DNA from 2 places in the Lysinibacillus sp. FSL K6-0057 genome. Region 1 is predicted to be linked to the other one. Evidence: a T-box and tRNA genes for the amino acid it is inferred to sense, from the RefSeq annotation. Region 1 holds a T-box; the other holds one or more tRNA genes.
The links. The T-box of region 1 lies ahead of argS (arginine--tRNA ligase). A T-box ahead of a tRNA ligase gene usually reads a tRNA of that ligase, here a tRNA-Arg.
Positions count from the first base shown of each region.

Region 1 (16,207 bases):
ATTGCCAAGCAGTACTTCCTTGCCTTCTGCTGATACATAAATTGTGGGGAATGTACCGTGCTTCACGGCCAATAAACCCTCTGCAATTAAAAATTCAATAAAGTTGGATACATCCTTTGAGGCATATTTCCCCTTTAAGATGCCGTAGGTCGATAATCGTGCAAAGCCAAACTCAGCTATTTTTTGATTTTTAGAGCCAATTAACACCTGTGCTACCATGGTCTTACCGAATTTTTGGCCCATGCGTACAACACAGGCTAGCACCTTTTGCGCATCCTCCGTCACATCTGTTACTGCTCGTCCATCATTGCAGTTATTACAACGCCCACAAGGCTCCTCCTCCTCTTCCCCAAAATACGATAAAATCGCATTTTGGAGGCAGCCCTCTGTATGGCAGTAATCCACCATTGTTTGAAGTTTGGCTAGCTCCTGGGTAATACGCGCTTCGTCCTGTTTTTGTTCAATAAGAAAACGCTGTGTTTGGACGTCGCCTGAAGCATACAATAAAATACACGCACTTGGCAGACCATCTCGCCCAGCACGACCCGCTTCTTGGTAATAGCTCTCCATATTACGAGGCATCTGATAATGCAACACAAAGCGCACATTACTTTTATCAATACCCATACCAAAAGCATTCGTTGCCACCATGATACGTGCCTCATCTTTTAAAAATCGCTCCTGCTCAGCCATTCGCAAATCCTCTGATAGACCCGCATGATATTTTGCAACGGCTTCACCAGAGCGACTCAGCATATCATAAATCGCATCTACCGCTTTTCGAGTGGCAGCGTAAATGATGCCGACTTCCTGTTGATTTTTTTGTACATAATTTTTTATATAGCGTTCTTTATTTTCGCCAATTAACACGGAAAGCGCCAAATTCTCACGCGAAAAGCCTGTCATGACCGTTGCTCGCTCATCAATCGCTAACAATTGACGAATATCATCACAAACCGCTGGCGTCGCAGTGGCTGTCAGCGCTAAAACAGTGGGCTTTTGTGGCCATAGCGTAAAAAGCTTGTGAATGGAACGATAGCTTGGTCTAAAATCATGCCCCCATTGCGATATACAATGAGCCTCATCAATCGCTAGTAATGGCACAGATAAATACGACAATGCTTGAAGAAACGTAGTACTTTCTAGTCGCTCTGGTGCAATATAGAGGAGCTTTAAATAACCGGCACTAGCAAGTTGCATCGTTTCATCCACTTCCTGTGCCGTTAGCGTACTATTGATATAGGCTGCTGGAATGTTAGCCGTTCGTAAAGCCTCTACCTGATCTTGCATCAGTGAAATCAGAGGTGAAATGACGATGGTTAACCCCTCAAGCATTAACGCTGGAATTTGATAGCAAATGGACTTCCCTCCACCTGTTGGCATGACACAAAGGCTTGATTGCCCTTGTAATGTTTGTTCAATAATTTGTTCTTGTCCTTGGCGAAAGGTTTCATAGCCAAAATGATGCTGTAGCATTTGTCTTGCTTGCTCCATGCAAAATTCACTCCTCATTTGTGAGACCAAGTAGCTTGTACTCGCCCTGTTCATTTTTTTCTAGCTCATACAGCATGTTGGAGTAGGCAAGTGCCTCCTGTCCAGCAGCATTCGTCAGCATATATTCCGTTTTGGCTTGCACGATGAGACACTGTCCTTCTACGCGAATATCCTGAATGTCCGTGTCAGCGAAATGAATTTTGGCTTGTTTGGAAGCATAGTAGGCAACCATACTAGCCAAGGTTTCCTGTATCGCCTCTGTCCCGACAATGGGTTTCATGACACTTGCATCCTGAATTGTCACTGCACCCTTTAAATGCTTGTGAAACGTATCTAAAAATAGCTTAATTTCATCGGTATTATACGCAAATACATTTTCTCCATATTGTTCGATTGCTTGCTGTACAGCTTCTTTATCCCCTTGTTCGATATAGGGATATAAATTTTTCGATTGGGATAGTCGTACACTGGCTGTCATGCCCTCGTCAATCCATTCATCAATGGATGATTGAAATTCCTTTATAGGCAATATGTATGGCTGGGACTCTCCCTGCTGTTGTCGATTAACATAAAGACCGACAATGGCTCCATTTTCAGCCTCCATGACAGGGCTTCCTAGAGGTATGGATTGTTCTGCTTTTATAAAATAGGCCGCTACCTTATCTTGGTATTTTTGAATCGTATAAGGTAAACCATTCACATAAACAGCTAGCTGATTGAGCTCACCTTCATAGAGATTAGGCACTTGCACATCCGCTTGATAGGATACTCGTAACATGGCCATATTATAGGCTGTTGACATGACATGAATAGTTGCTGCTACCAGCTTGTCCTCACCAAATTGAACAAGGGCAGTTGGTTTGGATGCCACCAGTGCGCCATTCGTTAAAATATACAGTTGATCATCCTGTTGCTTGATAATAATACCTGCACCAACACCATGCTCTCCAATCACTTTGACCTCTGGTACAATTTTTTCCTGTTGCTTCGTCACCGCTCCCTCTGTTTGCACGTCTGCCTTTTTATTTTGAAACCAACCTGTACCTATTTGACTGTCACAGCCTGCTACAAGTAAAGCTGTCGCTCCTAAAACGAGCATCTTTTTATACATACCTTCACCAAAACTTTCTATTCAACATTCTCTCTTCTCTATCATAATCAAGGCGTGAGGATGTTTCAAGTTTACATAATATTATTATGAAATTATCAATATTAGAAAAATGCAGCTACTATGCTCAATTCATTTCTTTCTACCTATTAATATTGAGGGAAGACGAAATTTGCTGTGAGAATGGAAGGATATCATACCCTCAAAATAATTTTCACCAAAAAAGACATGTGCAACGTCACACATGTCTCTTACGATGTTTTTTTCTTAGCAGTCCAGTCGTTGCCAAAATGCCAAGCATTAATAGGACAAAGATCAGATACGTCCATGTATGATTACCTGTTAAATCATAGCAAACGCCTATTAGGATGGGGATAATCGCACTTACCATAAAGCCACCTGCTAGCACCATGGATGACCAGCTCGTGGCCTCCTGATCATTTTTGGCTTCATCAAGAGGCAACAATAGACCGATTGGAAATAGTCCACTTAACATAAAGCCAATTAATAAAATAGCCAGCCATAGGTAAATACCCGATGTGAGCCACAGTAGCATAAATCCAATCACGCCAACAAAGCTTAACACTAGCAGCCAGGCCATTCGACTTGGCCATTTTTCCATGAGAATTGGCACCGCCATATTCCCTATCATTTGTACAACGGACATTATGGTCAGCATGGCACTTGCTGCCTCTAATGACAGGCCTTTATCCTGTAGTAGCGGTGTGAGCCATGACATGATCGAGAAAAAGAGCGACGTTTGTAAACCAAAGTACAAGAGGATCACCCAAGCACGTCTAGATGTCCACGGATTACGGGCATGTTCTGTCGCAGTTACTTGTTGCAGCTGCTCGTTGTGCCCGGATGGAATCGCCCATAGCCAGATAACGAGCGCGACTACGGCGAGTATTGACCACATGCCGAGGGCGACTGTCCAGCTATTACCGAACCCCTGATAAAAAGTCACGGTTAAGGCCGCGCTTAAAGTAGCCCCTACGCCAATACCGAATGAATAAATACCGACAACTGTCGTGAAGCGTTCGGGAAACTTTTTCTTAATATAAGCATTTAAAATAGGACCAATCATCGCAATCGCTAAGCCTGCTGCGAAGCTTGTCACGATGAGCAAGAAATAGCTTGCTTGGAAAAAGCGTAGCCCATTGGCGACAACAAGGAGGGTCACTAAAAGGGTGATAGCTGATTTCGTGCCCATTTTTCGCTGTAGCGGGACAGCCAAAGGTGCAAACAAGCCCATACAAAAAACGGGGATGGATGTAAGAAAACTGATGCTTGTAGTCGAGACATGTAACGATGTCATCAGCACATTAAAAAGCGGTCCTATTCCCGTGACGGCTGGTCTCATGTTGAGTGCTACAAAAAATATACTAATGACCACTAGGGTGAGTGAAACGGTCCATTGTTTTTTAGCCATTTATTCGATCCTCTCTACTATTACGCAACATTCATTTATGAAAAACTTGCATCGATTCCTCTATCCTTTTACCATGTTTTCGATGGATGGTCAATGATTGGATCATTTGCTTTTAAATGGCTAATGTTTATTACATATTTTCAGGGGATTCAATACCCAATAAGGCTAAAGACTCTTTTAAGACAATGGCCACACTATGACAAAGTGCGAGACGTGATGCTTGTTGTTCATCATCTGCTAATATTTTGTGCTGTGCATAATATTTATTCAATAAACGTGCCAGTAGTAAGGCATATTTCGCTATTTGGGACGGATCAGCCTGCTCAAAAGCCATAGATACCGCTTTTGGAAACTGCTCCAGTAATAAGATAATCGGCCAAGCCTGCTCACCTAATGGTGTGAATATCATGTCTTGAGAAGGTGCATTTGCTTTGTCTAAAATGGAGCAAATACGCGCATACGTATACTGCACATATGGTCCTGTTTCCCCTTCAAAATTCATCATTTGTTCGATTGAAAATTCAATATCGTTTAGGCGATGGTATTTTAAATCATTAAAAATTACTGCTCCAACGCCCACTTGCTGTGCTACTCGCTCTTTATTTGGAAGATGAGGGTTTTTCTCCTCAATATTACGCTTCGCCGTCGCAATGGCCTCTGCTAGCACATCTGCTAATAACACCACTTTGCCTTTACGAGTCGACATTTTTTTGCCATCCTTCAGCATCATGCCAAATGGGACATGCTGTAGATTCGTTGCCCAAGGATAGCCCATTTTTTCGATGACCTGAAAAAGCTGTTTAAAATGGAGGGACTGCTCATTGCCAACGACATAGAACATCTTTTTGGGCTGGTAGTGCTGTTGACGATACAGGGCGGCTGCTAAATCACGCGTTGCATAAAGTGTGGCCCCATCCGTTTTCGTTATTAAACATGGAGGCATCTCCCCCATCTCTACAACATACGCTCCGTCTGATTCCACAAGGAGCCCTTTGTCTGTTAGCTCTGTCACAACCGGTGTCATTTTGTCATTGTAAAAGGCTTCACCTGTAAAGGCATCAAAATCAATTCCTAACAGCTCATATATTGTTTGAAACTCTACTAATGACACATCTCGGAACCATTGCCACAATGCCAGTGCCTCTGCATCACCGTCCTCCAATGCTTTAAAGGCGGCACGAGCCTGCTCATTCAGTGTTGGATCTTGCTCTGCCTCTTCATGAAATTTCACATAAATCTTTAATAGCTCCTCAATCGGTGACGCTGAAATGGCCTGTTTGTTTCCCCATAGCTGATAAGCAACAATCAGCTTACCAAACTGTGTACCCCAATCCCCTAAATGATTGATACGAATGGCTTGATAGCCATTTTTCTCTACAATATTTGCTAAGGCATTGCCGATGACCGTTGAACGTAAATGTCCCATCGAGAATGGCTTCGCTATATTTGGAGATGAAAAATCCAAGACGACTGCTTCCATCTTTGTTGGCATAGTGCCATATTGTTGCTTGTCGCGCAGAATCTTGCTTAACACCTGTTGCGTCACCTTTTCTTGAGCTAGAAAAATATTGACATAGCCTCCAACAGCTTGCACACGCTGGATACTATCATGGTTTAATTGACTTGCTATATCTGCAGCGATACTTTGTGGAGATTTTTTCCACACTTTTGCTAGAGTAAAGCATGGAAAGGCCACGTCCCCTAGCTCCAAGCTTTTTGGTTTTTCTAATAATGACAATATTTCCTCTCCTGTTATTTGTTGATTTAATGCGACTGCTATACTGTCCGCGATTTGTTTATTCATCTTAATTCTCCTCCTGTCCAAATAAAAAAGCCCTCGCCTCTAAAATTAGAGACGAGAGCATGATAATCCCGTGGTACCACTCTAGTTGCCATGTGACATGACCACTTTCCATTGTTAACGAGGTGACGCCCCGCTATTCTCTACTACTTGTTCGAGAATCTTCTCCAAAGTGCGCTTCATTCATGGTCCCTGCATTAGGCTCACACCATCCCTAACTCGCTTGCCAGTCATCCCATCAATTACTCTCTTTTTCATCGAATTTTTCTATGATTTTTACATATATTACCGGACTTCCTTATTGGCGTCAACCATTTTTACTGTAAAATGACGGTACTTAGCAATTGACATATCGAGATAATTCGATATATTATCGTCATATGGAACCAATTGAAATTTTCAAAGCGTTATCAAACGAGACGAGGCTAAACATCTTACAGTGGCTGAAGGAACCTGAGAAACATTTCCCAAAAGTGAGTATCGAAGGAGGCGTATGTGTTGGTGATATTCAAGAGAAAGCTAAAACTTCTCAATCAACCGTTTCTCACTACTTAAATATGATGCAAAAAGCTGGACTTCTCGAATCTTTTCGTCATGGTCAATGGACATATTATAAATTAAAAGAAGAAACGATTCATCAAATTGCTTCGTTTCTTGTCTCAGATACCCAAAATGATTAATTGGGTTTCTGTTTTAGTTATCATATCGATTATTCACGATAAATAGATACGCTATACTGATTAGGTTTCGCATAATATATCGATTATTCTCGATATATAAATATAAAAGGAGAGTCATTATTTGATGAAAGAAAATACACTTAGTCATAAACATAAAATTTTAGCCTTTACCTTAACATTATTAACTTTTGTCATGGGAACAAGTGAATTTGTCATTGTAGGATTATTAACAGAGGTTTCAACAGATTTAGGCATTACCATTGCCACTGCTGGTTCCTTGGTTTCTGGATTTGCGATTGCCTATGCCATTGGTACACCTATCTTAACCGGTTTTGTTAGTAGATTTGCAAAATATCCACTCATGTTACTGTTCATTGCTATCTTTATACTTGGAAATATAGTAAGTGCCTTAGCTAGCTCATATGGTATTTTAATGGCTTCTAGAGTTGTTACGGCTGTTGTCAGCGGTGTGCTAACAGCATTATCTATGTCTTTAGCAAATGATTGTATGCCAAAGGAAAAAAGATCCTCTATCATCGCCTTACTATTTGCTGGTTTTACCATTGCCAACGTTATGGGTGTACCGCTAGGAACGATGGTGGGTCAATGGAGTAATTGGCATATGACATTCTGGTTAACGGCTCTATTAGGAGGGATTGCCTTTGTCATCAGCCTCTTTGTGCTACCTCGGAATAGTAAAGGAACAAAAGGTTCGCTATCAGACCAATTAAGTTTATTTAAGCAACCTAAAATCATTCTAGCATTCTTCATTCCTGTTTTTACGATTGCTGGAACATACACAATCTATACTTTTATTACGCCAATTTTAGAAAACAAACTTGGGATTGATACGAAATATATCAGTATTGTTCTGTTAATCTATGGTTTTTTTTCGATCTTTAGTAATCTTTTAGCTGGCAAGATCGCTCAACATAACGGTCTTAGTAAATTGCGCTATACATTCATCTTTCAGGCCATTATCTTATTTACCCTCTATTTCACGATGTCCTACACGTGGCTGGGTTTGATGAGTATTATGTTAATGGCTGTCATGCTTTATGCTGTGAATGCAACTGTTCAACTATACTTTATGGATCTAGCAGAAAGGTATTCCCCGTCTGCCAAAGACTTTGCATCCTCATTAACCCCTGTAGCTGTTAATGTGGGCATTGCATTAGGGGCCGCAATTGGAGGGATTGTTGTTGCCACGGGGAGTCTAGACAAACTATCATGGGCTGGTGGAATGTTAGCACTCATAGCTTCCGTGCTAACATATATAAGCTATCAATTGGATCAAAAGGATAGACAATAGAAAAAAAAGAAACATTCCTCAAGAAGAGGAGTGTTTCTTTTCTACATAATGAATAACATCAGCCATAATGGCATACATCTCTTTTAATTTTAGTTCCTTATTGTCAGAGATTTTTTTGGCTACCTGCTCCGTGACCATTCCTTTTTCAACTAATGTATCCCAGCTAGTCGCATTGGATTCACCGATGAGGACATCAGCCAAATACTGAGCTAGCTCATCTCGTTCAATAGCTTCATCGCCTTGATTATAAACTTTATTGATGACAATTTCGAGCTGATCCTTCATGCCTGATGCACTTTCTCCACCAGCACGTAGCATACTCTCTTTTAACATTTTAGCAAACTTTATTTTTGTCGCCTTACTGTCTACTTTTAAGTCATTATCATAGCCACCCACTACAAGGCCATAATTAATGAGCGTTTGAATGGCTTCATCATACCATTCCTCTTGATATGGATAGTCTACAGAAAATGAGTCGACATAGGCACCTTGTTTAGTCAATTGCTCTCGTAACGTAGCGATTAATTTTTTATCCTTGCTCATGTCTCTAAAGGTTACATCATGCTTCTGTGCAAGAGCAGCCGCAGTCCCAGCCGCTTCCCCTGTCACCATCCCTGTAGGAACAATGCGGGCACTACCAGCAGCGAGTGATGAATAACCTGCAGAGCGTCCAACTACCAGTAAGCCATCAATGTCCTTTGGTACTAACGAACGGAAAGGAATGGCATATTGCTTTGGTGCAGCAATCACATAGCCGTAATCATGAGGCGTTTGTGCTTGCACATCGACTGGATAAGAGGCAATCCCAATGCTATCCCACTGATCACTATTTTTCCAAAGGTCAGCCATTGGTAATTGATACTCTGCCCAAATATGTCTCGTTTCTCGTACATAGAGTTCTTCTGGATAGCTAACAATTTCAGCCTTTTCAAACCCAGGGAAGTTTGCTTGTAAATATTTTAGAATATGTAGCGTTTCCTTCTTCCCTGCGACAATGGCCGCTTGTTTTGAAGGTTCGTTCAAGCCATCAATACCAAAAATCTGTAGGGCATTAATGAAATATTCATCATCTACACGTGCTAAATTCAACCCTCGTAACCTTGTGCCCTCTTGCAAAGGCTTGTATTCATCATGCAGCTTTGTAAAGCCCCACATAACGGTCTGATTTAAATTGGCACCGCCAAATACATTGGATTTAGCTGCTTTTTTCACTTCATCCCAATCGACATTTTTTAAATGCAGCATTAAGGTCACAGCCATGCGTTTATCCTTTATGCCAATATCTTCCCCACCTACAAAGAAAGGAACGCCCGACATGGCAGCAAAATCAGCATCCTGTGTGGCATCAATGAATGATTTTCCTGTTACAACATATGTACCGTACTCATTTTTTAATTCCACAGACGTTAATTGTTGTTGTTTGACATTCGCTTTCACGACCTCGGTTTGCACAGATAAGGTTAAGTTAGGCTCTTCATCGATCAGCTTTTTAAAAGCAGCCTTAGCACCTACAATGCCAAAAGCGTCTTTCCCTCTAACAAGCTCATGCCATTCCTTAAATATCCCCTCACTAATCGAGTTGTTATGGCCATCACGAGGAATGTCAAGGAAATTCAGCATACCATATGTAAATAATCCACCTAACTCTTGTCGTTTTTCGACCAGCAATGTTTTCGCACCATTTCGTGCAGCAGCCACCGCCGCAGCCACACCCTCTGGTTCACCACCGATGACGATGACATCATATTCTGCCTCTATATGTTCAATTGGTTCTGGCTTTTTATACTCATCCACTAATTTATTGTATGCCATAGAGTTTGTTATATCTTTAATAAAATAGTAGCTACCAAACCCAAGTAAAACTACTATTACACAAGTGGCTGTCCATAATAAGCCCTTACCCATAATATACCTCCAATTGTTAAAATTTCCATCGATGTGTTTATTTAATCATCATTCCCGCCTCAAGGGCTGAATGTCCTAGTTGAATGCAGGCATATCATTACCGCAAACGAATAATGCTTTTGCTTACAGTATTCTCTATGAAATTATCATCAAGATAAATGAATGAAATCATTTATGAGGATTGTGATGTTTTTTATTCTAACTTTAGCAACATCAATCTAGTATGAATGAAAGAGCAACGAATAGCTGGCATTCAAAACGGGGATGGGCTTGTGGGCACCAGTGATGATTCACTTGACATAAAAAAACAGTCAGAATCATTTTAGACGATACCTTTGTGAAGAAGCAACTAAAATCTCCATGGTAAATGATGTCAAATTTCTATTCTTTTTCAAAAATAGTTAATCACACTACAATATAGACGCCTCACGCTCGCAGAAAGTTACACCAAATTTAATTTTTTATTGTATCTTTATTCAGTTTATGTTTAACAAAAAATGTGGAAAGAACGCCAAACCTTGATTTAATAATGTTTATAGACTATGGAACATATTTCATGCTATACTAGAGCCATTGTGAAAAAAGGAGGAACTTGCATGATTCAAGTTAGTAATGTAGGTCTTCGCTATGGCGATCGTAAACTATTTGAAGACGTAAATATAAAATTCACACCAGGCAATTGCTACGGTTTAATTGGGGCAAATGGTGCTGGTAAATCAACATTTTTAAAAATCCTTTCTGGTGAAATTGAAGCACAGGAAGGGAATGTATCGATGGGCAAGGACGAACGTTTATCCGTCCTGAAACAAAACCACTTCGAATACGATGAGCATACAGTGCTCGACACAGTCATTATGGGGAATAAACGCCTCTATGACGTGAAAACAGAAAAAGATGCTATCTATGCAAAGGAAGACTTCTCAGATGAGGATGGCATGCGTGCTGCAGAGCTAGAAGGTGAATTTGCAGAGCTAAACGGTTGGGAAGCTGAATCAGAAGCGGCTACACTATTAAACGGTTTAGGTATCTCAGATGATCTTCATTACATGCTAATGGGTGATCTTGAAGGTTCTGACAAAGTCAAAGTATTACTTGCACAGGCACTGTTTGGTCAGCCTGATGTGCTATTACTCGATGAGCCTACCAACCACCTTGACTTAAAGGCGATTCAATGGCTGGAAGAGTTCCTCATTAACTTTGAGAATACAGTTATTGTTGTATCCCATGACCGTCACTTCTTAAACAAAGTATGTACACATATTGCGGATTTGGACTTCTCGAAAATCCAATTATATGTAGGGAACTATGATTTCTGGTATGAATCTTCTCAATTAGCGCAAAAAATGGCACAAGACCAAAATTCGAAAAAAGAAGAGAAAATTAAAGAATTACAAGCGTTTATCGCACGTTTCTCTGCGAATGCTTCTAAATCGAAGCAAGCAACATCTCGTAAAAAAATGCTGGATAAAATTGAGCTGGATGATATTAAGCCATCAAGCCGTAAATATCCATTCATCAACTTCCAAATCGGTCGTGAAATCGGTAATGATGTCCTAACAGTAGAAGGCCTAACGGCAAGTAATGAAGGTGAAACATTATTCAAGGACATTCGCTTCTCATTGAACAAAGAAGATAAAATTGTTTTACTTGGTAGCCCTATGGCGAAAACAGCACTTCTTGATATTTTAATGGAAGAAAAAGAAGCAGATGCTGGCACATTTAAATGGGGTGTAACGACATCTCAAAGCTACTTCGAAAACGATCATGACAAGTACTTTGAAGGTTCTGAGAAAACATTAGTGGAATGGCTACGTCAATATTCTCCAGATGATGAAACAGAAAGCTTCCTACGTGGTTTCCTAGGACGTATGTTATTCTCTGGTGAAGAAGTAAAAAAATCCCCTGCTGTTCTATCAGGGGGCGAAAAAGTACGTTGTATGCTATCCAAAATGATGCTTGCGACAGCAAACGTTATTTTATTAGATGAACCAACGAACCACCTTGACCTTGAATCTATTCAAGCATTGAACGAAGGCTTAATTCGTTTCAAAGGCGCGATGATTTTCACATCACATGACCATCAGTTCATTCAAACAATCGCTAACCGTGTCATCGAAATCCGTGAAGACGGCTCGATTTTAGATAAGCAATTAACATATGATGAATTTTTAGAGTGGAAAGATAGCCAAGGCTTAAGCTAAGCTTTACAAAAATCCTCTACCCCATGTTGGTAGAGGGTTTTTTTGTTTGCTAAATATGTATGTCTTTTTGCGTTTATCTGGTTTTTAAAGGATTATAAGGATTTTTATAGAATAAAGAAGTATAGCACTGATGAGGGGGAAGCTTCATGAAGAAAATTGCAATTATTTCAGATATTCATGGCAATAAAACGGCATTAGAGGCCGTGTTAAACGACATTCGCTTAAGAAAGATTGACAGAATTTTTTGTTTAGGTGATCTAATCGGCAAAGGCCCTCAAGGATCTGCATGTATAGAGCTTATCCAACAGAACTGCGAACAAGTCGTTCGAGGCAATTGGGACGTATTTATTCAATCCCCTACTGACAATGATTATCTTCAATGGTTGAAAGATCGATTAACAGCAAAAGATTATCAGTACCTCGGATCCCTCCCCTTCCATATTGACCTTGAGTTAAATGGGCAGCTCATTAGATTTTTCCATGCATCTCCAAGAAGTGAATTTGAACGTATTTTACCGAGTCATCCACTTGAAAAGCGTTTATCTATGTTTGAAAATAATGAAGTAACCAATTCAATCCATTACAAGAAACGCCCTGATATTGTGTTTTATGGCGATATCCATACAACTTTTTTACATACATATAAACAAGGAATTCTTTGTAATGTGGGGAGTGTCGGTAATTCACTTGACCTAACTTCCGCTTCCTATGCGATCCTAGATGGAACCTATTCAAACAATGCCATCCAATTCATTAGAGTACCATATGACCGAGAGGCTGAGCTAATGATCGCAAAAGAGCTGGGTATGCCCCAATTAGATCAATATTATAATGAAATTATGTTTGCCAACTATCGAAATGCTTAGTACCGTCACAATCAAAAAAGAATCCATTTTAATGCCAAAATGGATTCTTTTTTGGTATTCAACGCTGGAAATACCATTGCAGCGCATTCTTATAAAGAATTTTATCAGCAGCCTGTTGATCAAATAGCTGTTGAATCAATTCCACATCCCCATCATGAAAAGGTCGTTTGGCTCTTGTGGACGGCAGATCTGTTCCAAACATGAGCGCATCTGGATTGACGTTATAAATCGCTTGTAACGCATGCTTCACATCTAGCTCCACACGACCAAAGCCAGTCGCCTTGACACGTACCCCCCTATCTACCACCTTTAATAAATGTGGCAGCCCTTCTTCCGACAACCCTAAATGATCAATGGAGATGGCTGGTAAAGCTTCAATGGTGGCGGCTATCTCTGGTAATTCCTTCGCATCGATATAGAGCTCACTATGCCAGCCCACCAAATCATAAACCCTTCGTGCAAATGTATCTAGCTGCGATAAATCCTCTGAGCCACCTCGTTTACTATTAAAGCGTAATGCCCTTACCCCATTGTTATGTAAATGAACAATTTCATCATCCGTAACTGAATAAGGTAATTGCGTTACCCCACAAAATGCGGGACCCAGCTGTTTCAATGCTTTTAATAAATAGGCTTGGTCAAATCCTTGAAAAGACCCTGATACAATGGCACCCCCTGCTATGTGGAGATTCACTGTATCCTTTTGATAATCCTCTACTACATAGCTCGGTGGTGTATATCCTTGATTTTCAATAATCGGAAAATCAAAGTCAATAATATGAAAATGGGCATCAAAAATTCTCATCATCCATCCCCCTTTTCCCTTGAATTTACCATATCATAAACATAAGTAATAGTACGAATTTCTAGTTATTTATCATAAGAAAAACTTATTGATTTACGCTCCTCCTTCTCTTAGCAAGATGATCGAACAAACGTAAAAAATGGTATGAACATCCAATTTCATACCATCCCTTTATCAACAATCTACTGCTTTATTCCTCATACTTTTTAAAGGCTAGCACAGCATTATGACCACCAAAGCCGAATCCATTGGATAAAGCGAAGTGAATGGATTGATGAAGCGCCTCATTTGGAACATAATTTAAATCACACTCGGGATCTGGCTTTTCATAATTGATCGTTGGTGGAATGATGCCATCCATTATACTTTTCAATGTAATAATGGCTTCGATTCCACCAGCTGCTCCAAAGAGATGCCCTGTCATTGATTTTGTGGAGCTGACCTTTAAGTGATAGGCATGGTCACCAAAAACGCTTTTAATAGCCTTCGTTTCAGATTTATCTCCCTCCGGTGTGCTTGTGCCGTGTGCGTTGATATAATCGACAGCTGATTCATTGATTTCGCCCATTTTCAATGCGAGCTTCATGGCATTGGCAGCGCCCGTAAAATCAGGTGCTGTAATGTGATGAGCATCGGTTGTGACACCATAGCCAACAATCTCACCAAGAATCGTAGCACCCCTTTGTTTGGCGTGTTCATATTCCTCTAGGAACACGATGCCAGACCCTTCAGACATAACAAAGCCATCTCGCTCGCTATCGAATGGTCGACTAGCCTTTGTTGGCGCATCATTTCTTGTGGACATGGCTTTCATACGAGAGAATCCTGCAAAGCTAAGTGGATTGATGGGTGCCTCCGCTCCACCTGCTAAAATACCATCCGCATAGCCATGTCGAATCGCTAGGAATGCTTCTCCAATGGCCTGGTTTCCTGTCGCACAGGCCGAAACAGGTGAAAAGCTTGGCCCTTTAAAGCCCGTTTTAATCGCTAGAATCCCAGCAGCCATATTGCTAATCATCATCGGTACCATAAACGGGGACACCTTTCTTGGCCCATTATCGAGCATAGCCTGATGATTTTCTAAAATCGTCTCAATGCCCCCGATGCCTGAGCCAATGTATACGCCTAAACGCTCTTTATCCACCTGCTCCATATTTAAATTGGCTTGCGTCAGGGCTTGTTGGGAAGCGGCAACAGCATATTGTACAAATAAATCATACTTACTGATTTCTTTTTTATCCATATACTGCGTTGCATCGAAATCCGTGATCGTCCCAGCGATTTGCGTATTAATGCCGCTAAATGCCTCCCCTTGAATGTTTTGAATCCCTGATTGTCCTGCTTTTATATTCTCCCATAAGGCTGATACCGAATTACCTAACGGGGAAACAACACCATATCCAGTAACTACGACTCTTCGTACCATGTACATCGCTCCTTTTTGTTTTCGTTTTTTATTTTAACAATTCCTGTAATTGCGCCAGCATTTTGAGAAAGAATGCTTCTCCTAAAACGCGTTTGTATTGTAATGCCCCTTTCGTACTTGAAATAAGGAATACAGCTAGTGCCTCCAAATCATTAGTGGCTTGGAGTGCGCCCTGTTGTTTAGCATCTTTCAGTAGCTCTACAAAAACATCGATTTCCATTTGGCTAAGCTGCTGAAGCTTTTCTTGCATCGGTTGCGGTAATTCTTGATAGTCTGCCTGTAAAGCTGAGATAGGGCAAACACCATCTTGCTCAAGGAATTTTACTCGCTGCATAATAAAGGCAAAAGGCTTTTCCTCAGCTGGCATAGTGGACTCCTTAATCAGTGTATAAGCCCCCACTAACCCTTGTTGAATTCTTTCGCAAACAGCGATCCCTAAATCTCCCTTCTTCTCAAAATGATAATGAATACTTGCCTTCGTAACGCCAAGCTCCTTTGCTAAATGCTCATAACTAAATGATGTGAAACCTTTTTCCTGAATATTCTTCAATGTTAATTCTATAATTTGCATTTTTCTATTTGTCATGGCTTTATACTAACTTACTAGTAGGTAAGTGTCAATTTAAAAAAGGCAGCAGATAAACGATATATCTGCCGCTTGCATGGTTATTGCATTTCCTTTGTTGGTCCCATCACACCAGGTACTGGTAAGCCTGCTTGACGTAGCAGGACCGTCATTTGTCCACGATGATGTGTTTGATGGTCGATTAATACACGTAATAAAGCCCCTTTTGGCATGGGCGCCGTAAAGCCATTTACTACCTCTAGTAAATCGTCATTCGAAAGCTTAGCCACTCCCTCTTTAATACCATTTGCAACGCTTTCATAGGCTGTCACGATCTCAGCTGCAGTCGTTGGTACAGGATCTTCTTGACGAATCATTGGTACTTTTAACCCTGCTAGATAGCTAAAATAACCAGCCGCCCCAACTAAATGCCAACCTAACCAGCCAAGTGTACTATGACCCTCTACAATACTTTGCGCTAGCTTGTCATCTGTTAAAGCCTGTAATACTTGCAGTGTTCCCTTCGATGCATTTGACCATTCTTGTAAAAAATCATCTACTTGTCTATACATATCTTTGCCCCCCATTTTTAACTTCATTTCTATCATAGTT
Region 1 covers NZ_CP152047.1:2,451,065-2,467,271, reverse strand. Annotated here, with positions in the region: gene recQ (DNA helicase RecQ) at 1-1,494, opposite strand, end outside; gene MHB40_RS12075 (hypothetical protein) at 1,502-2,605, opposite strand; gene MHB40_RS12070 (MFS transporter) at 2,841-4,034, opposite strand; gene argS (arginine--tRNA ligase) at 4,165-5,838, opposite strand; T-box leader at 5,883-6,102, opposite strand; gene MHB40_RS12060 (metalloregulator ArsR/SmtB family transcription factor) at 6,216-6,515, shown strand; gene MHB40_RS12055 (MFS transporter) at 6,640-7,827, shown strand; gene MHB40_RS12050 (FAD-dependent oxidoreductase) at 7,846-9,732, opposite strand; gene MHB40_RS12045 (ATP-binding cassette domain-containing protein) at 10,329-11,933, shown strand; gene MHB40_RS12040 (metallophosphoesterase family protein) at 12,080-12,799, shown strand; gene MHB40_RS12035 (amidohydrolase family protein) at 12,858-13,604, opposite strand; gene fabF (beta-ketoacyl-ACP synthase II) at 13,795-15,030, opposite strand; gene MHB40_RS12025 (TetR/AcrR family transcriptional regulator) at 15,059-15,616, opposite strand; gene MHB40_RS12020 (DinB family protein) at 15,697-16,167, opposite strand.

Region 2 (16,207 bases), 1.7 Mb from region 1:
TGTCGTGATCACCTAAGCAAGTAGTTTCAACAAAGGTTGATTTAATTGCAGTCCCATCAATGTCTTCAGTTGTATGAAGTGTTACTTTGTCACCAGGATAAAACTCGCCTTTACAAATACTAACGATCATTTGCTCACTAAGTTGTACGAATGGACATGCCATAATAAATCCCTCCAATGTGTAGTGTATATGGTTCTTTTTGTTATTAATGCTATTCTATATTAAGTTTTTTAAAATGTAAAAAGAAAAATAGAATGAGAGTAATAATCAATCAGGATATTGATAGTAAAGTATTCTTGATGATAATGAGATTGATAATCATTTTAAGTGAGAGATGAAAAATAATTATTCTGAGATAATTTATCAATTTCTATATTGAGAATAGTCTATTGATAAATCTTTATTTTTAATAATGATTTGTTAAGAGAGAATCATTATCAATTTTTTAGCGAATACTTTAAGTGATTAATAATTGATTTGTCACATTTTAGACACATTCTCATTCTCAGTAAAATATTTTGTCAAATTATAAGAGAAATGAGTCATGCTTTTTATGTAATTCTTTTCTACTTAATGTGTATAATTAACGGAATAATAAGTATTTAAAGATTTTGATAATTAATAAGGATAGCGTTGACTGTTTAATTGAAATAAGTTAAAATTCTTTCATAATCTAATTCTCTAATACTCTAGTGAGTTAAAGTGAAATGTAAGGAAGTGTCCATATGTCGTCAATAAAAATGTTTGAAAAACCACTTGGAATGCGCGATACATTTCCGCAAATCTATGAGAAAGTTGAAGCTGTTAGACATGCTGGCAGAGACTTTTTATATAAAAGGGGTTATGAGTTTATTAAAACGCCTGCTGTGGAGTATTTCGATACAGTGGGGAAGGCTTCGGCTATTGCTGATGCTCATTTATTTAAGCTAGTGGATAGCCAAGGAAACACGTTAGTGCTACGACCTGATATGACTACACCGATTGCTCGAGTAGCTACATCAAAATTATTGAAAGAAATGATTCCCCTACGTCTTGCCTATTTCGCGAGCGTTTTTCGAGCTCAGGAAGCAGAGGGTGGAAGACCAGCAGAGTTTGATCAAATGGGAATTGAGTTAATAGGTGATCAATCCGTATTTGCCGATGCAGAAGTTATTGTAACGGCAATGGAGCTATTAAAGCATTTTAAATTAGAAGAGTTTAAAATCACGATTGGACATGCTGGCATACTAAATTGCATTTTACAAGATTACACAGAGAGTATCGAACAGCAAACAATTCTTAGAACATTGCTTGTCCAACGAAATTATGTAGGGTTTGAAGAAGCGGTGGAGTCTTTTGACCTGCCAAAAGCAAAATCTGATGCCCTCTTACAATTTATTGAAGAAGCCATGAATGTTAAAGATATCCGAGATATTGAAAAATATGTCCGTAAAAATGATGCATTAGAATACATGCAACAGCTTGCTCAACTATTGGAAATGGCTGACTTAGCTGATTATGTAGCATTTGATTTCACACTTTCGAGTCATATGAGTTATTACACAGGCATGCTTTTTGAAGTATTTGCTGTAGGAAGTGGCTTTTTATTAGGAAATGGAGGCCGTTATGATGGCCTGTTAGAGGTATTTGGTTCGAAAGTTGGTGCTACAGGATTTAGTATTCGAGTAGATCGTTTATTAGAAACTTTAAATGGGCAAACAGAGAAACGACAGGAAGCAACCGTTGTACTTTTTGAGGAAGAACAATTTGAGGCGGCTTTACTAAAGGTTAAAACATTACGAGCAGCAGGAAAATTAGCTACTTTACAGTTACGTAGTAGTCTAGTCGATGAAGCGGCCTTTTTAGCATACTTTACAGAAGTGGTGGTAGTTGGACAGGAGGAAGTTGGCGGTGAATGAATTAACGATTGCAATGCCCAAAGGACGAATCTTTGAAGAGGCATATCAAATGTTGTTAGAGGCAGGCTTTAATTTACCTGAAGAAGTAGAGATGTCACGTAAATTAATGATTGAAATACCCGAGGAAAAAATTCGCTTTATTTTATCAAAGCCAATGGATGTTCCTGTCTATGTTGAACATGGTGTAGCTGATATTGGTATTGCTGGGAAGGATGTTTTGTTAGAGCAACAGCGAGAGGTGCATGAATTACTTGATTTGAAAATTAGTAATTGCTATATCGCTTCTGCAGGCTTACCAAACACTTCAATGAATGAGATTGCACCTAGAATTGCTACGAAATATCCGAATATTGCAATGAAGTACTACAAAGGCATTGGAGAGCAAGTGGAAATAATCGAGCTTAACGGTTCTATTGAATTAGCACCAATGATTGGCTTAGCTGATCGAATTGTCGATATTGTTTCTACGGGTCGTACATTAAAAGAAAATGGCTTAGTAGAATATGAATTTATTACCTCTGTCTCTTCTCGACTAATTGCAAACCCAGTAAGTTATCGTATGAAAGGTGAGCGTATTATTGACCTCGTGAAGCGATTAAAGAAATGTGTGAATGAGCAGAAAAAGTAATCATTTTTAGCTACATAGACTAAAGGGGATTCATCCTATGAAAATAACAAAACTTGAAAAAGGCATTTCCTTAAAAAGACCACTTGAAGGGGGAAATGAGGAACAGATAAAAGTTGTGCGACAGGTGCTATCAGATGTTAAGGCACAGGGTGATGCAGCATTACGTACCTATACTGAGAGATGGGATGGTTATGTACCTGAGAGCTTCCGTGTCTCTGAAGAAGAAATACAGGAAGCAGTAAATGCACTTGATCAACAACTCTATAAGGACTTAGCGGAAGCTGCGGAAAATATCCGTTTTTATCATGAACAACAGATACGTTCAGGTTATCGATTAGAACTGGGAGATGGTTCTTGGCTAGGTCAACGGGTGACAGCCTTAGATGCAGTAGGACTATATGTTCCGGGTGGCACAGCAGCCTACCCTTCATCTGTATTGATGAATGTGATACCAGCACAGGTTGCAGGGGTGAAACGTATTGTTATTACTTCCCCTGCAGGGCAGAATGGGAAGCTACCAGCAGGTGTCCTTGTGGCGGCTCACCTTTTAGGGATTGATGAAATTTATAAAGTTGGTGGAGCACAAGCCATTGCAGCTCTTGCCTATGGCACAGAAACAATTTCCCCAGTTGATAAAATTACAGGTCCAGGAAATATTTTTGTGGCACTTGCCAAACGTGAGGTATTTGGAGAAGTAGCGATTGATATGATTGCGGGACCAAGTGAAATTGCTGTGCTGGCTGATGATTCAGCCTATCCTGATGAGATTGCTGCAGATCTATTATCACAAGCAGAGCATGATCCGCTAGCCTGCGCCATCCTTGTCACAACCTCAGAGTCATTAGCCAAAAAAGTAGCTGAGGAAGTAGAGAAGCAATTGCTGAACCTACCACGTCAAGAAGTAGCTCGTGCTTCCATAGAAAATTTTGGGGTAATTTATGTAGCTGAAACGTTGTCAGATGCAGTGGAGGCCATTAATTCATTGGCACCTGAGCATTTAGAAATTGTGACAGAAAATGCAGAGGGGCTAGCTGAGCAAATAAGACATGCTGGCGGTATTTTTATAGGTCGGTATAGTTCTGAGCCAGTTGGTGATTATTTTGCAGGGACGAATCATGTGCTACCAACCAATAGTACGGCTCGTTTTGCAAGTGGCTTAAATGTCGATGATTTTGTGAAAAAATCAAGTATTGTTTACTATAGTGAAAAAACATGGAAAGACAATGCACCAAAAATTGCACGTCTAGCGCGTATGGAAGGCTTAGAGGGCCATGCCCGTGCAGTGGAATCACGTGGATGGGAGAAGGAATAGGACGATGACAGAAAAGAAACGATATGCAAAGATAGAGCGCACAACAAATGAAACGCAAATTTCAGTAGCAATTGATTTAGATGGCGAGGGTAAGGCAGATATTCAAACAGGCGTGGGGTTTATGGACCATATGCTTGACTTATTTATCAAGCATGGATTATTTAATGGCACAATACATGCAAATGGTGATACCTATATTGATGATCACCATACAACAGAGGATCTTGGTATTGTCTTAGGACAAGCTGTTCGAGAAGCACTTGGTGATAAGAAAGGCATAAAACGCTATGGTAACGCCTTTGTACCGATGGATGACGCACTCGCTCAGGTGGTGGTAGATTGCTCAAATCGCCCTCATCTAGAGTACCGTGTGCCAACATTAAAAGAAAAAGTAGGAACGTTTGATACAGAATTAGTACATGAATTTTTATGGAAATTTGCCCTTGAGGCACGAATGAATGTTCACGTAATTGTACCCTATGGACAAAATACACATCACATTATTGAGGCGATTTTCAAAGCATTAGCACGTGCGATTGATGCTGCAGTGGAAATTGACCCACGTGTGAAAGGCGTACCATCGACTAAGGGGCTGTTAACGTGAAAATAGGTGTCATTGATTATGGTATGGGCAATTTATTTAGTGTGGAACAGGCATTAAATCGTCTAGGCTGTGAAGTTATTGTAACGGCTGATGAGAAGGTGTTAGATACAACAGATGCCCTATTGTTACCAGGGGTGGGCGCATTCCCTGATGCCAGAAAGCGTTTAGCAGAAACAAAATTAGATCAATATTTACACAAGGCACAAAGCGAAAACCGTCCTCTTTTGGGAATTTGTCTAGGTATGCAATTATTGTTTGAGCAAAGTGATGAAGTAACCTCAACAAAAGGGCTAGGTTTTTTCAAGGGGTGCATTAAACGCTTTAGTGGTATCCAGGAAGGCCAAGCATACCGAGTGCCACATATGGGTTGGAATGAGCTAATTGTGACAAATCGTCCTGCCTGGTTAAATAATGAAGTATCAGCGAAGCATGTCTATTTTGTTCACTCATTTTATGCAACAGATATAGCAGAATCAGAGCTTGTTGCCTATGCGGATTACTACGGCATTAAAGTACCTGGTATTGTGACAAATGGTTCAGTGACTGGCATGCAATTCCACCCTGAAAAATCAGGAGAATTAGGTGTTTATTTATTAGAGCAATGGCTGAAAGGTGTGAAGGCATGCTAACAAAACGTATTATCCCATGTCTTGATGTGAAAGAAGGTCGTGTTGTAAAAGGTATACAATTTGTCTCTATCCGAGATGCAGGAGATCCAGTGGAGCTTGCGAGGTTCTATGATGAACAAGGAGCAGATGAGCTTGTATTTTTAGATATTTCTGCTTCACATGAAGGTCGAGAAACGATGGTAGACGTTGTTCGTCAAACAGCAGCTACGCTTGCCATACCCTTTACTGTTGGCGGAGGCATTCGTACATTGGATGATATGAAGCGTATATTACGTGCAGGTGCTGATAAAGTATCCGTGAACACGTCTGCGTTGGAGCGGCCCGCTCTTATTCAGGAAGGCTCTGATTTTTTTGGTGCACAATGTATCGTTGTTGCAATAGATGCTCGCTATAGTGAAGAAGATGGCACATGGATGGTTTATACACATGGTGGACGCAACAAAACAACTTGGTCAGCCATTGAGTGGGCAAAAGAGGCTGTACGGTTAGGAGCTGGTGAGATTTTATTAACAAGCATGAATCAAGATGGAGAAAAATCTGGCTTTGATTTAGCCTTAACTAAAGCAGTACGTGATGCTGTGACAGTCCCTGTGATTGCTAGTGGTGGAGCGGGGCATGCCGAACATTTTTACGAAGTATTAGCACATGAGGTAGATGCAGATGCTGCACTAGCAGCCTCCATTTTCCATTACAAAGAAACAAGTGTAGCGCAAGTAAAAGAATACTTACGTGAAAAAGGAGTGGCAGTAAGATGATAGAGAACATTCAATTTGATGAGAGAGGCCTTGTTACAGCTGTAGTACAAGATGCCAATACAAAAGAGGTATTAACAGTAGCTTATATGAATAAAGAGTCATTAGCTAAAACAATTGAATCAGGGGAAACTTGGTTTTACTCTCGTTCCCGTCAAGAGCTTTGGCATAAGGGCGCAACAAGTGGTCATACACAAAAAGTAGTGTCAATCAAAGCAGATTGTGATCAAGATGCGTTAGTAGTGGAGGTTCTACCGACGGGGCCAGCATGTCATAATGGTACAATTTCTTGCTTCACTGAGGTTATACAGCAAAAAGAGAAGGTCGGCTCTGTGGACATCGTTTCTAAACTTGCTCGTGTCATTGAAAAGCGAGAGCAAGAAATGCCAGAAGGAGCTTACACTACATATTTATTTGATAAGGGCATCGATAAAATCTGTAAAAAGGTTGGAGAAGAAGCAACAGAGGTAGTCATTGGTGCTAAAAACCGAGATGCAGAGGAAGTAAAATGGGAGGCAGCTGATTTAATTTATCATCTCCTAGTACTATTACAAGAACAAAAAGTAAGCATTTATGATGTTCTACATGTGTTGGAAAAACGTCACGAGGAGAAATAACAGCATATTATTGATTGTGTGGTATAATAGGAATTACTGTGTAAAGGAACGTAAAATACGTTCCTTATTTCTTGTTTCGGAGGAAATATATTGGAAAAGAAACGTCAAAATGAGACTCAATCGAATATAGTGTCGTTCATTCCAACAGGCGACTATTATTATAAGAAATCAATTCAAGCAATGAACAGTGGACAAATGAATAAAGCCTATAAATATTTACAGCGTGCGGTAGATTTAAGTCCCGACGATCCAATGATTATCTTGCAGTTAGCCATAGTAGAGTTAGAAGGTCAACGTTTTGAGGAAGCGTATGATCTGCTTCGTCGTGCCTATCAACTTGATCCAGATAATCCAGAAATCATATTTTATATGGCAGAAGTATCAGGATGTGTGGGCATCATGCATGATGCTAAACGCTTTGCAGAAGAATATTTAAAGCTAGAACCTGAGGGTGCTTATGCTGATGAAGCAGCAGAAATATTAGAGTTTGTCGCTTTTGAGCAAGATGATTTTGAAGAGCTTGAAGGATCTGGTGAGGATTTATATCGTCAGGAACAAGCTCGTCGTTGTATGGAAAAGGGAGATTTTCCAGAAGCTATTACTATTTTAGAAGATTTAATTGAAGATCGACCAGCATTTTGGTCAGCCTATAATAATCTAGCACTCGCTTATTTTTATGTTGGAGAAGAAGAGCAAGCTAAGGCGCTCTTGCATACAGTGCTACGTGAAAATAAGGGCAATCTACATGCATTATGCAATTTAACGGTGATTGCGTATTATGAAAAAAATGAAGAGGATTTACAAGAACTGTTAAATGTCCTTGTTAAAATTCAACCCTATACATGGGAGCATCGTTATAAACTTGGTGCGACATTAGCCTTAATCGGACAGTATGAATTAGCCTATAAATGGTTGCGCAGTATGCAAAAGAGAGGCTATTTAGGAGATGCAGGATTTTACTTTTGGTTGTCACATGCTGCCTATTTCTCAGGTCATGAGGAAATTTCGAAAAGTGCGTGGGATCAGCTTCTAGAGCTAGACCCAGACAAAGAGGGCTTCGAACCTTGGCGCCAACAAGAAAATGAATTTGGACTTGATGCGTTGGAGCATGACCGTGATTTTATTGTTGAAAAATTAGAGAGCACGTATACAAGTGAGCGCATTTTTGGTTTGTTTTTACTGAAAGGTACAGCGCATAAGCAAGAAATTATCGCCCATCCGAAATGGATTGATATCGAACAATTAGGCTCTTTTGAGAAATTGTTTTTGGCTTATGCACTTGGACATGAATTTGATAAGAAAAAAAAAGTAGAAGCAAGCTTTTTACGGGCAGTACAGGTCTCAGAAATTTTATTAGAACAATATGGAAAGCTATCATCATTAATTGTCCCGATGTTTCAAATGTGGTTTGTGCTATGTGAACAAGCTTTAGTAGAAAATTATCGTTTTACAAATCCAACAGCAATTGCAGGAGCAAATGATTATTTATTCAGATCTTCACAAATGCTCAAAGTGACAAAAAAGGAAATTGCACAGCAATATGGAGTATCGGTATCTACTTTATCGAAGTATATTGACGAAATCTTAACGTTTTTGCCAAACAGTCATAATTAATGTGTGAGCAACATAGTTGAATAACTTTATACTTTCACATACGATGAACATACTAACGCTATCACCAATTTTTCCTTAGCGTCATTGATCTTCTTCTATAGATGACGTTACACTTATTGGTTGAATGAAGATAAAAAGTATTCTGTTTAGGGGGAAGTATTTATGTCGGAAGAAAAAATTTATGATGTAGTAATTATTGGTGCAGGTCCTGCTGGGATGACTGCTGCTGTCTATACATCTCGTGCGAATTTGTCAACATTAATGATTGAACGTGGTATCCCTGGTGGACAAATGGCAAACACAGAAGAAGTAGAAAACTACCCAGGTTTTGAGACAATTTTAGGACCAGAGCTTTCTACAAAAATGTTTGAGCATGCTAAAAAATTTGGTGCTGAATATGCCTATGGTGATGTAACGGAAATCATCGATGGAGAAGAATATAAAACAATTAAATCAGGTGCAAAAGAATATAAAACACGTGCCATTATTATTACAACTGGTGCTGAGTATAAAAAAATGGGCGTGCCTGGTGAAAAAGAACTTGGTGGCCGCGGTGTCAGCTACTGTGCAGTATGTGACGGTGCATTCTTTAAACAAAAAAATCTAGTTGTCGTAGGTGGCGGAGATTCGGCTGTTGAAGAGGGTGTCTATTTAACTCGCTTTGCTGATAAGGTGACAATTGTCCACCGTCGTGATAAATTACGTGCACAAAAAATTCTACAGGATCGTGCCTTTGCCAATGAAAAAATTGATTTCATTTGGAATACAACTGTAAAAGAAATCAATGAAGCAAATGGTAAAGTTGGCAGTGTAACGCTACAATCAACTGTCGATGGTACGGAATCTGAATTTGCAACAGATGGTGTCTTTGTTTATATTGGTATGTTACCTTTAACTAAACCATTTGAGTCATTAGGCATTTTAAATGATGCTGGCTATATTTTGACAAACGACACGATGGAAACAAAAATCCCAGGTATCTTTGCAGCTGGAGATGTTCGTGAAAAATCACTTCGTCAAATTGTAACAGCAACTGGTGACGGTAGTATTGCCGCGCAAGCTGTTCAACATTATGTAGAAGAGTTATTAGAGAAAATTAATGCCTAACATGGCTATTTTAAGGTAAAAAATACAATTTTAATGTGGTTTTAATATTGCTGTAACTTGTATGACATATAAAAGGTGTATCATTAAAAATGTAATTAGCAATCCCCCTTTTATTTTGTTTAGTAGGTTGTTTCCGCCTCCATTAGGTGGGAGCAACCTACTTTTTTATGTGTAAAAAATCAAATAATCCTATCAGGAAAAACGTAAATTTCGCCCAAGATAAAATGGTTATCTTTGAATAAAACTAAATTGTTAATTGTCTGCGTACAAGAGTTGTAAATGAGGACAAATCTTACAAGGTCTTGTTATAATGAAGAGTAGAATGCAAAAGTGATTAGAGGTGTGCCTATGCAAAGAATTGCAAATTTAATTGCCGTAAAAGACGGTAAAGTATTATTACTTCAGAAACCAAGACGAGGCTGGTATGTAGCGCCAGGAGGGAAAATGGAGAGCGGCGAGTCAATCTTTGAGGCTGCTTTACGTGAGTTTCAAGAAGAGACAAATGTTACACCTTTACATGTTCATTTAAAGGGTGTTTATACGATGGTCATTAAAGAAAACAATGATGTAGTGGATGAATGGATGCTCTATACATTTGTTGCAAAGGATGTAGAAGGTATACCATTCGAAGAAACAAGAGAAGGCAAGCTTGCATGGCACCCAGTAGAGGATTTAGCACATTTGCCAATGGCTGAAGGAGATCGAACTAATTTACAATTTGCTGTTTCGCAATCAGGCATTCAGTATGGCACGTTTGACTATACAACGAATTTTGAATTACTTCATCAGAAAATACAAATTTCAAAAGAACAATAAAGGAGTTGCATGACAGTGGTGGTTGAAGGCCAACAAAGTACACATGAATTGGTTATTATTACAGGAATGTCTGGGGCTGGAAAAACTGTAGCTATTCAAAGCTTTGAGGATTTAGGGTATTACTGTATTGATAATTTACCACCTGCGTTACTTACAACTTTTTTAACTTTACTGAGAGATTCTGGTAAAAATAGTACCCGAATTGCGGCAGTAATGGATATGCGCGGAGGCGACTTTTTTGATGCTCTAATTGGCGCATTGGACCATATACTAAAAGAAGGCGATATTGTTGCTCGTATTTTATTTTTAGATGCAGATGATGCCACATTAGTCAGACGTTATAAAGAAACAAGACGTGCCCATCCATTAGCAGTGAACGGTTTACCTCTAGATGGAATTAAACAGGAACGAGTACTTTTATCTGAAGTAAAGGGCCGTGCTAATTTTGTTTATAACACATCTAATATGAAACCAAAGCAATTGCGTGAAAAAATTGTCAAAGAATTTGCGAGTGAGGCAGATACTATTTTTACCGTTAACATTATGTCCTTTGGCTTTAAACATGGTATGCCGATTGATGCGGACTTAGTGTTTGATGTTCGTTTTCTTAAAAACCCATATTATGTGGAGGAGCTACGTCCAAAAACGGGTCTTCAAACAGAGGTATCTTCTTATGTTTTAGCTTTGGAAGACACGCAAATCCTCATACAAAAACTAACGGATTTATTAGACTTTATGATTCCTCTCTATCGACAAGAGGGCAAATCACAGCTTGTTATTGCTTTTGGTTGTACTGGGGGCCAGCATCGCTCCGTGACATTAGCAGAATTTTTTGGGGCATATTTTGCGGGCAAGGAAAATACGGTTATTACGCATCGTGATATTAATCGTAGAAAGGAATGAGTGAATGGGGAAAAAGCAAACAAAGCTTGTGGTAATTGGTGGTGGCACAGGGCTCTCCACGTTACTTCGCGGGCTGAAGCACCACCCATTTGATATTACTGCTATTGTGACAGTAGCAGATGATGGCGGTTCTTCAGGGCGTTTACGTGATGATTATGATATTCCACCACCTGGGGATGTACGCAATGTAATTGCAGCATTATCAGATATTGAGCCCCTTGTAGAGCAAATGTTTCAATATCGTTTTTCAGCATCTGAAGATTTACGAGGTCATTCCTTAGGGAATTTAATGCTTACGGCACTCACTGACATTACTGGAGATTTCAGTCATGCTATTAGTGAGATGGGAAAGGTTTTAAAAGTTCATGGTCGAGTAATACCAGCTGCTAATAAAAAAATCGCCTTACATGCTGTGCTTGAGGACGGTTCAATTATTGAGGGCGAATCAAAAATCCCGACAGCGACAAAACGCATTAATCGCGTTTTTTTAGTACCTGAAAATGTGCAACCGTTACCAGAAGCTATTCGTGCTATACTTCGTGCCGACTATATTTTAATAGGACCAGGAAGCTTGTATACAAGCATTATTCCGAATTTGCTTGTTAAGGAGATAGGAGAAGCAGTTGTTAAGGCTAAAGGAAGAAAAATATATGTTTGTAATTTAATGACACAAAAGGGTGAAACCATTTCTTATACAGCAGGCGATCATGTAACAGCTATACATAAGCATGTTGGCCATGACTTTATCGATTCCATTTTAGTAAATGATGAAGAACTCCCTAACCCTGTAAAAGAACTGTATAAAGAAGAAAGAGCGGAACCAGTGACATTTGACGTAGCAAAGCTTGAAAGCATGGGATTAGAAGTTATTAAACGAGACATTGCTACAATTCGTCCAGATGGCACGGTTCGGCATAATGCTGCGAATGTTGCAGAATGGCTGGTAGATTATGCTGATATTTACCATCAAAAAGTAAGAGGACCAATAATAGAAACATAATGGCTTTATTGTATATGGTAAGATGAACATATACATAGAAATCAGGATTGAAAGGGGGGCGTGATATGTCTTTTGCTTCTGAAACAAAAAAAGAGTTAACACAAATAGAAGCGGACAATCATTGTATGAAAGCAGAAGTTTCTGCCCTAATTCGTATGAATGGTTCATTATCCTTTGCAAATAAACAACTAAGCTTAGACGTGCAAACCGAAAACGCTGCAATTGCCAGAAGACTATATACGATTATGAAAAAATTGTATCCGTACAATGTGGAATTACTGGTTCGTAAGAAAATGCGACTGAAAAAAAATAATGTGTATATATGCCGTGTAAGAGAAGGTGCGCGTGAGCTGTTAATTGATTTAGAAATCATCTCAGACGACTTTCAATTTAACCATACGATCTCAAGAAAGCTCATTCAAAAGAGTGGCCAAAAAAGAGCTTATTTAAGAGGTGCATTTTTAGCAGGAGGTTCTGTCAATAATCCAGAAACATCAGCTTATCATTTAGAGGTGTATTCTTTATATAAAGAGCATGGTGAAGCATTAATGGATTTGATGAATGAATTTGAACTCAATGCCAAAACAATCGAACGTAAAAAAGGTTTTGTGACTTACTTAAAGGAAGCAGAAAAAATTTCGGATTTCCTTAATATTGTTGGTGCACATCAGGCTATGATGAAATTTGAAGATGTTCGCATATTGCGAGACATGCGCAATAGTGTCAACCGTATTGTAAACTGTGAAACAGCCAACCTAAATAAAACCATTGGTGCAGCATTACGGCAGGTAGAGAATATTCGATTTATTGAAAATTCAATTGGTCTTGATCAACTACCAGAGAAGCTTCGTGAAATAGCACGTCTCCGTGTAGAATACCAAGATGTGACATTAAAAGAGCTTGGTGAAATGGTATCTAGTGGAACGGTTAGTAAATCAGGTGTCAACCATCGATTGAGAAAAATTGATGAGATTGCTGATGCATTAAGGCGCGGTGAAAAAATAGGTGGTTAAGTTATCATACTTTTCAGGTATGAATGTCATGCTAATCGCTTATTGTTCTTTTGCTAGTAAGTGAGGTAAGATAAAACTAATAGATGAACGGTAGTGAAGGGGAGTTTTGAGAATGATTGAGAGAAGAGTCCAGGTTAAATTAAAATTAGGACTACAAGCTAGACAAGCAGCACTATTTGTGCAGGAAGCAAATCGTTTTAGTGCTGATATCTTTCTAGAAAAAGATGAGAAAAAAGTAAATGCCAAATCCATTATGGGTGTCATGAGCTTAGCTGTTGCTAAAGGTACTGAAGTTACTTTAAGTAGTGAAGGTAACGATGCTGAGCAAGCGGTTACAGCATTGGCAACAATTATTGAAAATGAAGATTAACATTCATTGAACACAAAAGGCATCACAGAGCAAATCTGTGATGCCTTTTATTTTTTATTTATTATCGCTACGATGCATAATGTGGTCAATTAAGCCATATTCTTTTGCACGTTCAGCAGTCATGAAGTTATCACGATCTGTGTCTCTTGCAATGACTTCAAGTGGTTGACCTGTGCGTTCAGATAAAATGCCATTTAGTTTTTCACGTAAGAATAAAATACGTTTAGCAGCAATTTCAATTTCTGTCGCTTGACCTTGTGCACCACCTAGTGGTTGGTGAATCATCACTTCAGCATTTGGTAGAGCAAAACGTTTACCAGGTTCACCAGCTGCAAGTAGGAAAGCACCCATTGATGCAGCCATCCCAATACAAATTGTTTGTACCTGTGGTTTAATAATTTGCATTGTGTCATAAATAGCCATACCAGCCGTAATGGATCCGCCAGGTGAGTTAATGTAAAGTGAGATATCTTTATCTGGATCTTCTGCTTGTAGGAAAAGAAGCTGAGCGACAATGGAGTTAGCAACATTGTCATCAATGGCACTTCCTAAAAGGATAATACGGTCTTTAAGTAGGCGTGAATAAATGTCATATGCACGCTCACCACGACTTGTTTGTTCAATAACTGTAGGAATTAAATTCATGTTAAATCCTCCTTAAAAAGCTAAATTCGAATACCTTTACTGAAAATTTCCTTTGTATTTCAGCTGTATCCTTATCATACACATTATAGTCAGGGAAGGTCAAATATTAACCCTGCTAAAGTGAAATTAAAAAAAATAAATTGTTTTTGCATTCTATGGTTGAATTATATAGGATGGGCTTGTATAATAATTAAGGTTATAAGTTTAAAGTACAGGACACTATTTTGCAGGTATGCTTCAAATGAGGGTTATCTACATCATGCTTTTCGTAAGCCTAGAGTGAGTACTTTTTTTTTGTGTCTTTTGCCCTCGTGGTGTAATGGATAACACGTAAGATTCCGGTTCTTGCACTGGGGGTTCGATTCCCTCCGAGGGCGCCATTTTACTGATGAATTGATATACTGTAATAGCTCATCTCCTAATAAGTAGTTTAGCAGCCTGCTTACTGGAGATCGAGAGGAAGAATAACGTGAATACTGTCCTAGTTGGCATTATTCCCCTATTTATTCCTTTCAAACCTTCAAAAAAGCAATAACTCCAAATTATTTTTTAGTGAACATACTGTACGTGAGACTAGCAATAGTCGAAAAAAAGAATCCTATCTGAGGGGATTCTTTTTTTTTGCCTAAATTTATCGAAATTTGGCATGGTTCTCATTGTATATATATTAGTTTTAGGTTTAATTTCTTGTGATTTATACATGTTTTTTCAAATTATATGAATTAATTATAAATTTATATGAAAAAATATTTAGTTTTATGCGAAAAGTTGTTGTCTAAATACTATATTGTTAATATAATTGACCTAATAGTCTAACATTTCCGAATTGCGAAAAATAATACGTATTTTGGAAAATTATCGAACTAGGGGGAAATACAATGAAAAAAACAGGTTGGATGTTACTGATGATTATCGCAGCTTTAACATTAGCACTTGCAGGATGTGGTACAAAAGATGATGCTTCTTCTGGTAGTACACCTTCAGAAGACGGCGGAGATGGCAAGAAAGTATACAAAGTTGGTACTGAGGCCACTTTTGCACCATTTGAATCTGTTGACGATTCAGGGAAAATTGTAGGGATTGATGTCGATATTTTACAAGCTATTGCAGATGAAATGGACTTTGAAGTTGAGTGGAATAATATCGGGTGGGAACCAGTTTTCCAAACAATTAAAAATGGTGAAACAAATATCGGAGCTTCAGGAATCACAATTACTGAAGAGCGTAAAGAATCATTTGATTTCACAGAACCATACTATGAGTCTCAATTATTAATTGTTGTGAAAGAGGATTCAAAAATCAAATCTCTTGATGAATTAAAAGATAAAAAAGTATCAGTACAAATTAATGCTACTGGTCATATGGCGGCGAAAAAGCTACAAGGGGAAGCAAGTACAAATATTATGGCATTTGAAAGTCAGCCAATCGCGATTCAAGAGATGCTAAATGGTAATGTTGATGCAGCTATCGGAGATAATGCGGTAGTTTATGAATATATGAAAGCTCATCCAGATCAAAAACTAAAAGTAATTGAAGATGACGCATTCGATAAAGAATACTATGGCTTCATGGTTCAAAAAGGGAATAAAGAATTGTTAGATAAATTAAATGAAGGTCTTAAAAAGATTAAAGAAAACGGTAAATTAAAAGAAATTACGGGCACTGATTTTGAGTAACAAATGAATGACATGATGCTACTAACATAGTAATTTTGCTAGCGGCTCATTTATTATTCGTAATTTAAAGGGGAATGGGGTTTTCGGATGGACATCTTTGACTTACGCTGGGACATTGTCTGGAACTACCGAGATATGTTTATACGAGGTATTGGCGTAACACTTATTTTGACACTTAGTGGTTATTTTGGCGGTATTCTATTAGGGCTATTTTTAGGTCTTGGAAAATTATCGAGTAAAAAATGGATTTATTGGCCATCTAAACTATATATCGATTTATTCCGTGGAACACCGATGCTTGTACAAATCTTGTTAATTCACTTAGCAGTTATTCCAACAATTTTTGGTCATTCTTTAGGTTATATGGTATCGGGGATTACAGCGCTTATTTTAAACTGTGCTGCTTACAATGCAGAAATTTTCCGTGCAGGGATTCAAAGTATTGCAAAAGGGCAAATGGAGGCTGCACGCTCTCTTGGGTTAACACATAACCAAGCGATGCGTAAGGTCATTTTACCTCAAGCATTTAGACGTATGATCCCACCATTAGGGAATGAATTCATCGCATTATTAAAAGATTCTTCACTCGTAACAGTTATTGCCGCACCAGATATTTTATATG
Region 2 covers NZ_CP152047.1:4,159,716-4,175,922, reverse strand. Annotated here, with positions in the region: gene MHB40_RS20865 (hypothetical protein) at 1-163, opposite strand, end outside; gene MHB40_RS20860 (ATP phosphoribosyltransferase regulatory subunit) at 727-1,899, shown strand; gene hisG (ATP phosphoribosyltransferase) at 1,892-2,527, shown strand; gene hisD (histidinol dehydrogenase) at 2,565-3,839, shown strand; gene hisB (imidazoleglycerol-phosphate dehydratase HisB) at 3,844-4,443, shown strand; gene hisH (imidazole glycerol phosphate synthase subunit HisH) at 4,440-5,072, shown strand; gene hisF (imidazole glycerol phosphate synthase subunit HisF) at 5,066-5,827, shown strand; gene hisIE (bifunctional phosphoribosyl-AMP cyclohydrolase/phosphoribosyl-ATP diphosphatase HisIE) at 5,824-6,441, shown strand; gene MHB40_RS20825 (tetratricopeptide repeat protein) at 6,532-8,055, shown strand; gene trxB (thioredoxin-disulfide reductase) at 8,218-9,162, shown strand; gene MHB40_RS20815 (8-oxo-dGTP diphosphatase) at 9,511-9,978, shown strand; gene rapZ (RNase adapter RapZ) at 9,988-10,881, shown strand; gene MHB40_RS20805 (YvcK family protein) at 10,886-11,881, shown strand; gene whiA (DNA-binding protein WhiA) at 11,947-12,894, shown strand; gene MHB40_RS20795 (HPr family phosphocarrier protein) at 13,007-13,264, shown strand; gene clpP (ATP-dependent Clp endopeptidase proteolytic subunit ClpP) at 13,319-13,909, opposite strand; tRNA gene MHB40_RS20785 (tRNA-Arg) at 14,215-14,289, shown strand; gene MHB40_RS20780 (basic amino acid ABC transporter substrate-binding protein) at 14,788-15,585, shown strand; gene MHB40_RS20775 (amino acid ABC transporter permease) at 15,673-16,207, shown strand, end outside.
Region 2: it has a tRNA-Arg gene. The T-box ahead of argS (arginine--tRNA ligase) is inferred to sense a tRNA for this amino acid. The anticodon was not compared.